2 regions of the Planococcus sp. 11815 genome follow, and region 1 is predicted to be linked to the other one. Evidence: riboswitches for the same ligand, from Rfam matches in the RefSeq annotation. Region 1 holds a riboswitch; the other holds the start of a gene.
What was found. A riboswitch is a leader RNA that binds a small molecule or an ion and turns the genes downstream of it on or off. The one in region 1 is predicted to bind S-adenosylmethionine.

Region 1 (4,204 bases):
TTGTCGATATAATTGGGAAGTCGTATTTTCCGATGCTTATCGCTCGCTTTCCGTGGGCTCGCACCCAAGCCTCCTCCGTCGCTACGAAACCTTTTTTTGTTTAAGACATGCAAGAAGAGGAGTTTTATAATTTTTGTATAAAGTGTTTCTTCTGAGAGCAACAGAAACGGTGAGATTTAATTAGCATTTAAGGTTTTTCCTTCGTTCAATACACAATACCGGATGGGAATGGAGACGGCGACTCCTGCGGAAATAGCACGAGCTGAAGACCCTGGACTGAGCGCAGCGAAGGAAGCGGCTGAAGCCGTGTCCTGGCAGCTGGCACCGCGACGTCCTGTCGCGCCAGCTGCATGACCCACATCCTGTGGGCCCGAAAGCGTCCGTCGAAATGGACATCCGATTTTTCATACAAGAAAGTCACATTTTCAATTCAATTTTCACTAACTCCCTTCCAGTCGACTGCTCTGTGGCATTTTGATATGCTTGATTTACAAGACAGGAGGAGATTTGATGATCCAGTATTACGCTTACCCGAAATGCTCGACCTGCCAAAAAGGCAAGAAATGGCTTGAAGCGAATGGCGCGGAGTTCGACTATATCGATATTTCGCAAAACCCGCCATCCGCGGCACAGCTGAAAGAGATCCACGAAGCAAGCGGCATCGAGCTGAAGAAGTTTTTCAATACGAGCGGCAAGAAATACCGTGAACTTGAACTGAAGGAAAAGCTGCCGGAAATGTCAGCAGATGAGCAATACGAATTGCTGGCAGCGGACGGCATGCTCATCAAACGCCCGCTCGCATGGGACGGTTCTCAGGCGACACTCGGTTTCAAGGAAGACGCTTACGCAAATACATGGAGCTGACAAGTTTGTCATCTTGTTTTTCATTCCTGGTTGTGGCAAACTAAAATTGAGTCAATTACATATTTGGAGGGGTTTGGATGAGCACACCACAAGAGCTTCGCTATTCAAAAGAACACGAATGGGTCAAAGTCGAAGACGGCAAAGCACGTATCGGCATCACTCATTTCGCGCAAGATGAACTTGGAGACATCGTATTTGTCGAGCTTCCGCAAGTCGGCGACGAGCTGAAAAAAGACGAGCCATTCGGCAGCGTCGAGTCCGTTAAAACAGTATCGGAATTGTATGCGCCGATCAGCGGCAAAATCGTCGAAGTCAATTCTGAGCTTGAAGACAGCCCGGAATTCGTCAACGAATCCCCTTATGAAAAAGCGTGGATGGTCGTTGTGGAAGCCCCTTCCGAAGATGAGGTCAATGCATTGATGTCAGCTGACGAATATAAAGAAATGACAAACGAGTAAGTTCTGAAAGCGCCTCTTCATGGCGCTTTTTTTCATATATGGTTTTCTGGGGGGATTACTTATGGAGAAAGTGATAGTGGTTGAAGGGATCAGCGACAAAACCCGGATAGCGCCATTGATTGCAGAACCCGTGACGATTCTTTGCACAAATGGTACAGTAAGTGCTACAAGACTCGAAGAAATGCTGTTGCCTTTTGAAGGGCAGGATATCATCATCCTCGTCGATGCGGATGCTTCCGGCGATAAACTGCGCAAGCTCATCAAGCGCGAATTTCCGGAAGCCCGCCATTTCCATATCGACCGAAGCTATAAAGAGGTGGCGACGACGCCGCTGCGGAAGCTGATTGATGTGCTCATCGCAGCAGATGTACGGGTCTTAAATCCAGTAGCAGGGAATGACTAGCATGAATGAATGGACACATAAAGAATGGCTGAAGGAAAAAAACACCCAGCCTGTTTCAGCTTATTATCTATATACGCCGATGTGCGGTACGTGCCAAGTCGCAAGCAAGATGCTCGGCGTGGTGGCGGAACTATTGCCAGACCTTCCAATGGGCAAAGCTAATTTGAATTATGTACAGGAAGTGGCGGAGCTTTATGAAGTGGAAAGCGTGCCGTGTCTGCTGATTTCACAGAATGGCCAAGTGACAGACAAGGTCTACGCTTTCCAGTCGGTGCCGTATCTATATGAGAAATTGAAAACGGTTGACGAATACAGCCAGCCATGATAAATTTAATTTCTAAAATTAACTTAATAGCGTAGCTCTTATACAGAGAGGTGGAGGGAAGTGCCCGATGAAGCCCGGCAACCGTCATGAAAATGAAATGGTGCCAAGTCACTCAAAGTGAAAACTTTGAAAGATGAGAGAACGGTTTATTGTGTTTACACATGTGCCTTTCTGCTTATCTGAGCAGGAAGGCTTTTTTATTAGCAAAAGATTTAGGAGAGTGCCCAACCATGATTGAGTTAAAAGGATTGACTAAAGTTTTCGATACTGGCAAAGCGCGCTTGACGGCTGTCGACCATGTCGACTTAACGGTGCCGGCCGGCGAGATTTTTGGCATTATCGGTTATAGCGGAGCGGGAAAAAGTACGTTGATCCGCCTTCTGAATGGCCTGGAAAAACCGAGCGAAGGTTCCGTTGAGATCAATGGCCAGAACATCACAGCGATTTCAGGGCCGAAACTTCGCAAAGCCCGCCAAAAAGTCAGCATGATTTTCCAGCATTTCAATTTGCTGTGGTCGCGGACTGTGCGCGAGAACATTGAATTCCCGCTCGAGATCGCGGGTGTGGGGAAAGAGGAGCGGCGCAAGCGTTCAGCAGAGTTAATCGAACTGGTTGGCCTGGAAGGTCGTGAAAGTGCATATCCTGCCCAGCTTTCCGGTGGACAGAAGCAGCGTGTCGGCATCGCCCGTGCGCTGGCCAATGATCCGGAAGTGCTTCTGTGCGACGAAGCGACATCGGCACTTGATCCGCAAACAACTGATGCGATATTGGAATTATTGGTCGACATCAATAAGCGACTCGGCTTGACGATTGTCTTGATCACGCACGAAATGCACGTCATCCGGAAAATCTGTCACCGCGTGGCAGTGATGGAAGGCGGGCGCGTCGTCGAACTGGGCGAAGTGCTCCATGTCTTCCAGCATCCGAAGGAAACAATCACCAAGCGATTTGTTGCCCAAGTGACCGAGACGGAAGATTCGGCAGAAACCGTCCGCCATTTGCGCGAACAATATCCGGAAGGACAATTGGTCAAATTAATATTCGTGGGGGACCAAGCGGAACAGCCGATCCTGACACAGCTGATTCGGGAATATACGGTGGAAGTCAATATCGTCCACGGCAATATCTCCCATACCCAGCGCGGTGCTTATGGCACACTCATCCTTCAATTGAAGGGGACAGCAGATGAAATCGCAAAGGCACTCGCCTTCCTCGGTGCGCATGATGTACAGACGGAGGTGATGGGCAATGCTTGAGAATTTGTTCCCGAACGTTGATTGGCAAGCTATGTGGGAAGCGACGCTCGAAACGATTTACATGACGGCAGTGTCCACACTGTTCACCTTTATCATCGGGCTCGTGCTAGGCGTTATCCTGTTTTTGACTGCACCAAACCAATTATGGGCGAATAAAGTAGTCAACTGGCTATCAGGAGCGTTCGTTAATATATTCCGTTCGATTCCATTTATCATCTTGATCATTTTGCTTATCCCATTCACGAAATTCCTGATCGGCAGCATCCGTGGGCCGAACGCTGCACTCCCGGCATTGATCATCGGGGCAGCACCATTCTATGCCCGCATGGTGCTGATCGCCTTGAAAGAAATCGACAAAGGCGTCATCGAAGCCGCGCGCTCGATGGGAGCGACAACGTGGACGATTATCCGCAAAGTGCTGCTGCCTGAATCAAAACCCGCTTTAATCTCCGGAATCACCGTAACCGCCATCGCTTTAGTTGGCTATACTGCCATGGCAGGCATCATCGGCGCTGGAGGGCTCGGAACGCTCGCGTTCTTGGACGGGTTCCAACGAAGCCGCGAAGACGTAACTCTCGTCTCGACGATCTTGATTTTGGTCATCGTCTTCGCCGTCCAATTTGTCGGTGACTTCTTGACCGGCAGAGCCGATAAACGCTAAGCCGTCTTGGGCGGATCGATTAAATAAAAAGGGGCAGTCATTGCCCGGTATTATATAAAACTACATTTAATAGAAGAAAAGGGGAATTTTGTAATGAAAAAATTAGTATTTGGTTCATTTGCAGCAGTATTGGCGTTATCGGCTTGCGGCGCTGAAGAAAGCAACGGCGGCGGTTCAGAAGGCGAAGAAACAAGCACGTTGACAGTCGGCGCTTCTAACGTGCCTCACGGAGAGATT
Region 2 (4,204 bases), 1.6 Mb from region 1:
GTGCTCTTCGACAAATTCATCGAAATACGAGATGGTCTGGAAGGCGTTCAAGTCGAGTTCGCCTTCAGCGAGTGCCAAGTTCGGCGCAACGTAATCCGAGAAGGTGATGATGTCGAGTTCGATGCCTTCTTCAGCGGCTTTGTCGCCGACATAATCCCAAATCGTCGTGTCCGATCCACTGATTCCAAGTGTCACTTTCGTGGTTTCGCCGGCTGAGCTATCGTCGCCACATGCGCCGAGAAGCGCGGCGATGCCTGCTGTTGCAAAAAGAGCTGTAATTTTTTTCACGATGAAATCCTCCAATGGTTTTTTAAAAGTGATTGTGCTGATGAATAAATCGCTTGATTGTATTTAATTGATGTGAATAAAAGGACTTAGCTCCGGCGCACTCTGCGGGACATGAGGTTGCCGAGCGATTGGACGCCTTGGACAAGGACGACCAGAATGGCGACAGTCAAGAGCATGACCAATGTGTCAAAGCGCTGATAGCCGTAAGTGATGGCCAAGTCGCCGAGCCCGCCGCCTCCGATTGCACCTGCCATTGCGGAGGCGCCGATTAAGCCGACGATGGCGATGGTCAATGCCAGGACAAGGGAGCTGAGCGCTTCTGGTATAAGGAAGCGGAAAATGATCTGGCCGGGAGAAGCGCCCATCGCCTGGGCGGCTTCGATGACGCCTTTATCGACTTCGAGCAATGAGTTCTCGATCAGCCGGGCGATGTACGGACCTGCATAAAATACTAATGGGACGATGGCTGCGGCGGTGCCGATCGATGTGCCGACAATGATGCGCGTCAATGGAATGATGGCGACCATCAAGATGATAAACGGAACCGAACGGAAGATATTGATGACGATGTTCAATACGTTAAAGACTGCTTCATTCTCGAGCAGATGCCCTTTTCTCGTGACGACCAGCAAGATGCCGAGCGGCAAGCCGATGAAGAGCGAGAAAACGAATGATGCACCCGTCATGTAAAGGGTTTCCCATAAAGCTTCTAAGATTTGCGATTGATCAACCTGCATGTTGCTGCACCTCCTCTACTTGGATGTTATCGTTTCGGATCGAGGCGAGTGCGCGGTCGATTTCTGCATGAGCGCCGTCGAACTCGACAATCAAGTTGCCGTATGGAATGCCTTGAAGTTCTGTAATGTTACCGAACAACACATTCAAATCGAGCTGGAATTCGCGTGACACCCGTGACATGAATGGCTGGCCGACTGAATTCCCGGTAAACTGCACCCGGTAGATCGGGCGTGTCCCGTCGTTGTGGCGGATCTGCTCAAGCAGCGAAGCCGGCAATTCATCGTTCATGACAGAACGGACGAACCGCTTCGTCGTCGCGTGCTGGGGATTGCTGAACACTTCAAATACGCTGCCTTGCTCGATGACACGGCCTTCTTCAAGAACGGCCACTTTGTCGCAGATTTCCCGGATAACGCCCATCTCGTGAGTGATGAGCAAAATGGTGATGTTGTATTCCTGGTTGATGCGGCGCAGCAGATCCAGTATGGACTGGGTTGTCTGCGGGTCGAGCGCTGATGTTGCTTCATCGCATAGCAGTATTGACGGGTTGGTGGCGAGTGCACGAGCAATACCGATGCGCTGCTTTTGCCCGCCGGATAATTGATCCGGGTATTTTTTCGCTTGGTCGGCAAGCCCGACAAACTCCAATAGTTCTGCCACTTTCCGATCGATTTCCGCTTTCGGGGTCTTGGCCAGAATCAGCGGCATCGCGATATTATGGTGTACGGTCTTCGAGTTCAGCAAATTGAAATGCTGGAAGATCATGCCGATGTCTTTTCGCGTATCGCGGATTTTGCGTGCGCTTAAAGTGGAAATGTCTTCTCCGTGGATGAGCACGCGTCCTGTTGATGGGCGCTCGAGCAAATTCACCGTGCGGATCAATGAGCTTTTCCCCGCGCCGCTAAATCCGATGACGCCGTAAATTTCCCCGGTCTCGACGGTCAAATCGATGCCGTTGAGCGCATGGACTTCCTGCTTGCCGGATACGTAAGTTTTCTTGACTGCTTCAAATTGAATCATGGTGTCCCTCCTGTGGCTGCAAATAACGATTCGAATGAGTGCGAACGAACACTTTCTTGGAATAACAACAAAAAGCCCTCTTTTTTCTTATACGCAAGAAAAAAGAGGGCTCCAAAATATGAAACCATCTCATTCTCATCTTCCAAATGCCGAAACATTTGCAGGAATTAGCACAGTTTTCGCTGATTTGCGAATCTGCTGCCGAAACGTCATAGGGCCTGTCCCTCGGTTTCTCTGGATAAGAAAGTGATGTAAGCTATTCAATTCGTGATTCCTACTCTATTTCGAAATAGAGAAAAAGTCAACAAGTTTGATAAAAAAAGTTTTGCGGAAAATTGCGTTTAATAGTAGTTAAAATTTTTAGAAAAATATGCTTGACTTTAAACCTGGATGTACCCTATACTTTTCCTCAAGCAAAAAATAACTGAATACTCTTATCACGAGAGGCGGAGGGAATAGGCCCTACGATGCCCGGCAACCAACAGGCTCATGTCTGGAAAGGTGCTAAATCCTACAGCGCGCATTTGCGCCGCTGAAAGATAAGAGGAGGCAAATCCGTATATGACGGCCCTCTTCTTTCTGAAGAGGGTCTTTTTATGTCCTCCTCAAAACGAACAAAACTATTACAAAAACAGGAGGAATTGACAATGACAAACTTCAAACCAGAAACTCTTCTATTACACGGTGGCCAAGAACCAGATCCAGTGACAGGCGCTCGCGGCGTACCGGTCCATAAAACGACTTCTTATGTATTCAAAGATACCGAGCACGCACAAAACCTATTTGGCTTGAAAGAAACGGGCAATATCTATTCGCGTATCATGAACCCGACAGTTGATGTATTCGAACAGCGCGTCGCACTTCTTGAAGGCGGGACCGCTGCAGTAGCTTTGTCTTCAGGGATGGCAGCCATTGCATTTTCAGTTTTGAACATTGCGGAAGCGGGAGACGAAATTATCGCCGACAGCAATTTATACGGTGGAACCTATAACCTATTCGCCAACACATTGCCGCGCTATGGCATTAACGTAAAATTCGTCGATGCGACAGATCCTGAAAATTTCCGTGCAGCGATTACCGATAAGACGAAAGCCTTGTTCGGTGAGATCATCGGAAATCCAAGCTTGAACGTGTTCGACGTCGAGCAAGTAGCTAATATCGCACACGAAAACGGGGTTCCGCTGTTGATCGATAATACTTTCGCATCGCCTTTCGTCAGCAATCCGATCGAATTCGGTGCAGACGTGGTCATCCATTCCGCCACGAAATGGATCGGCGGGCACGGAACGACGATCGGCGGCGTAGCGGTTGATGCCGGACGGTTCAACTGGGACAACCCGCGCTTCCCGAATTACACGGAGCCGGATGAAACCTACCATGGCATCCGTTTCGGAATTGATGTGCCGGAAGCGGCATTCGCGACGAAATTACGCGTCCAGCTGTTGCGCGATTTCGGCCCGTCACTCAGTGCGGACAGTGCCCATGCACTGCTTCAGGGACTTGAAACTTTGCACCTCCGGATTCCGCGCCACGCGACGAATGCGCAGAAGGTCGCTGAATATTTGAAAGACCATCCGCAAGTCGAGTGGGTCAATTACCTTGGCCTTGAAGGGCATCCATCCAAGACACTTGCTGATAAATATTTGAAAGACAGCTACGGTTCGATCGTCAACTTCGGCATTAAAGGCGGCAGGGAAGCCGGCCGCAAAGTAATCGATGGCGTTAATTTATGGTCGCACGTGGCGAATGTCGGCGATGCCAAATCATTGATCATCCACCCGGCGTCCACGACACACCAGCAATTGACAGCAGAAGAGTTGAAAAATAGCGGCGTAACGGAAGAATTGATCCGTTTGTCTGTAGGATTGGAAAACCACGAAGATTTAATCGCTGATTTGGAGCAAGCGATCCAAGCGGCAGTACTCGAGAACGCGTAAGGAGGGATTCGGATGACGACAGTATCCATCGGCCAGCTAAAACTTGAATCAGGTCAACTATTGCGTGAAGTGGAATTGGCGTATGAACGCGTCGGGGAAAGTTCCGCGCCGGCGATTCTGGTTTGCCACGCGCTGACGGGCGATCAATATGCAGTGGGTACTGCAGATCAACCGGGTTGGTGGGCGGGGTTGATCGGCCCAGGCAAAGCGGTGGATACTGG

Region 2: linked by a shared signal. The riboswitch ahead of M1Q06_RS13915 (methionine ABC transporter ATP-binding protein) and the one ahead of M1Q06_RS05990 (methionine ABC transporter ATP-binding protein) in region 1 are both predicted to bind S-adenosylmethionine.

What each region holds. Positions count from the first base shown of each region.
Region 1 covers NZ_CP096991.1:1,176,234-1,180,437, forward strand. Annotated here, with positions in the region: gene M1Q06_RS05970 (arsenate reductase family protein) at 508-864, shown strand; gene gcvH (glycine cleavage system protein GcvH) at 942-1,322, shown strand; gene M1Q06_RS05980 (toprim domain-containing protein) at 1,384-1,725, shown strand; gene M1Q06_RS05985 (thioredoxin family protein) at 1,727-2,050, shown strand; SAM riboswitch class I at 2,086-2,190, shown strand; gene M1Q06_RS05990 (methionine ABC transporter ATP-binding protein) at 2,281-3,306, shown strand; gene M1Q06_RS05995 (methionine ABC transporter permease) at 3,299-3,967, shown strand; gene M1Q06_RS06000 (MetQ/NlpA family ABC transporter substrate-binding protein) at 4,061-4,204, shown strand, end outside.
Region 2 covers NZ_CP096991.1:2,774,368-2,778,571, reverse strand. Annotated here, with positions in the region: gene M1Q06_RS13925 (MetQ/NlpA family ABC transporter substrate-binding protein) at 1-288, opposite strand, end outside; gene M1Q06_RS13920 (methionine ABC transporter permease) at 375-1,025, opposite strand; gene M1Q06_RS13915 (methionine ABC transporter ATP-binding protein) at 1,015-2,046, opposite strand; SAM riboswitch class I at 2,179-2,291, opposite strand; SAM riboswitch class I at 2,478-2,592, shown strand; gene M1Q06_RS13910 (O-acetylhomoserine aminocarboxypropyltransferase/cysteine synthase family protein) at 2,694-3,983, shown strand; gene metX (homoserine O-acetyltransferase MetX) at 3,996-4,204, shown strand, end outside.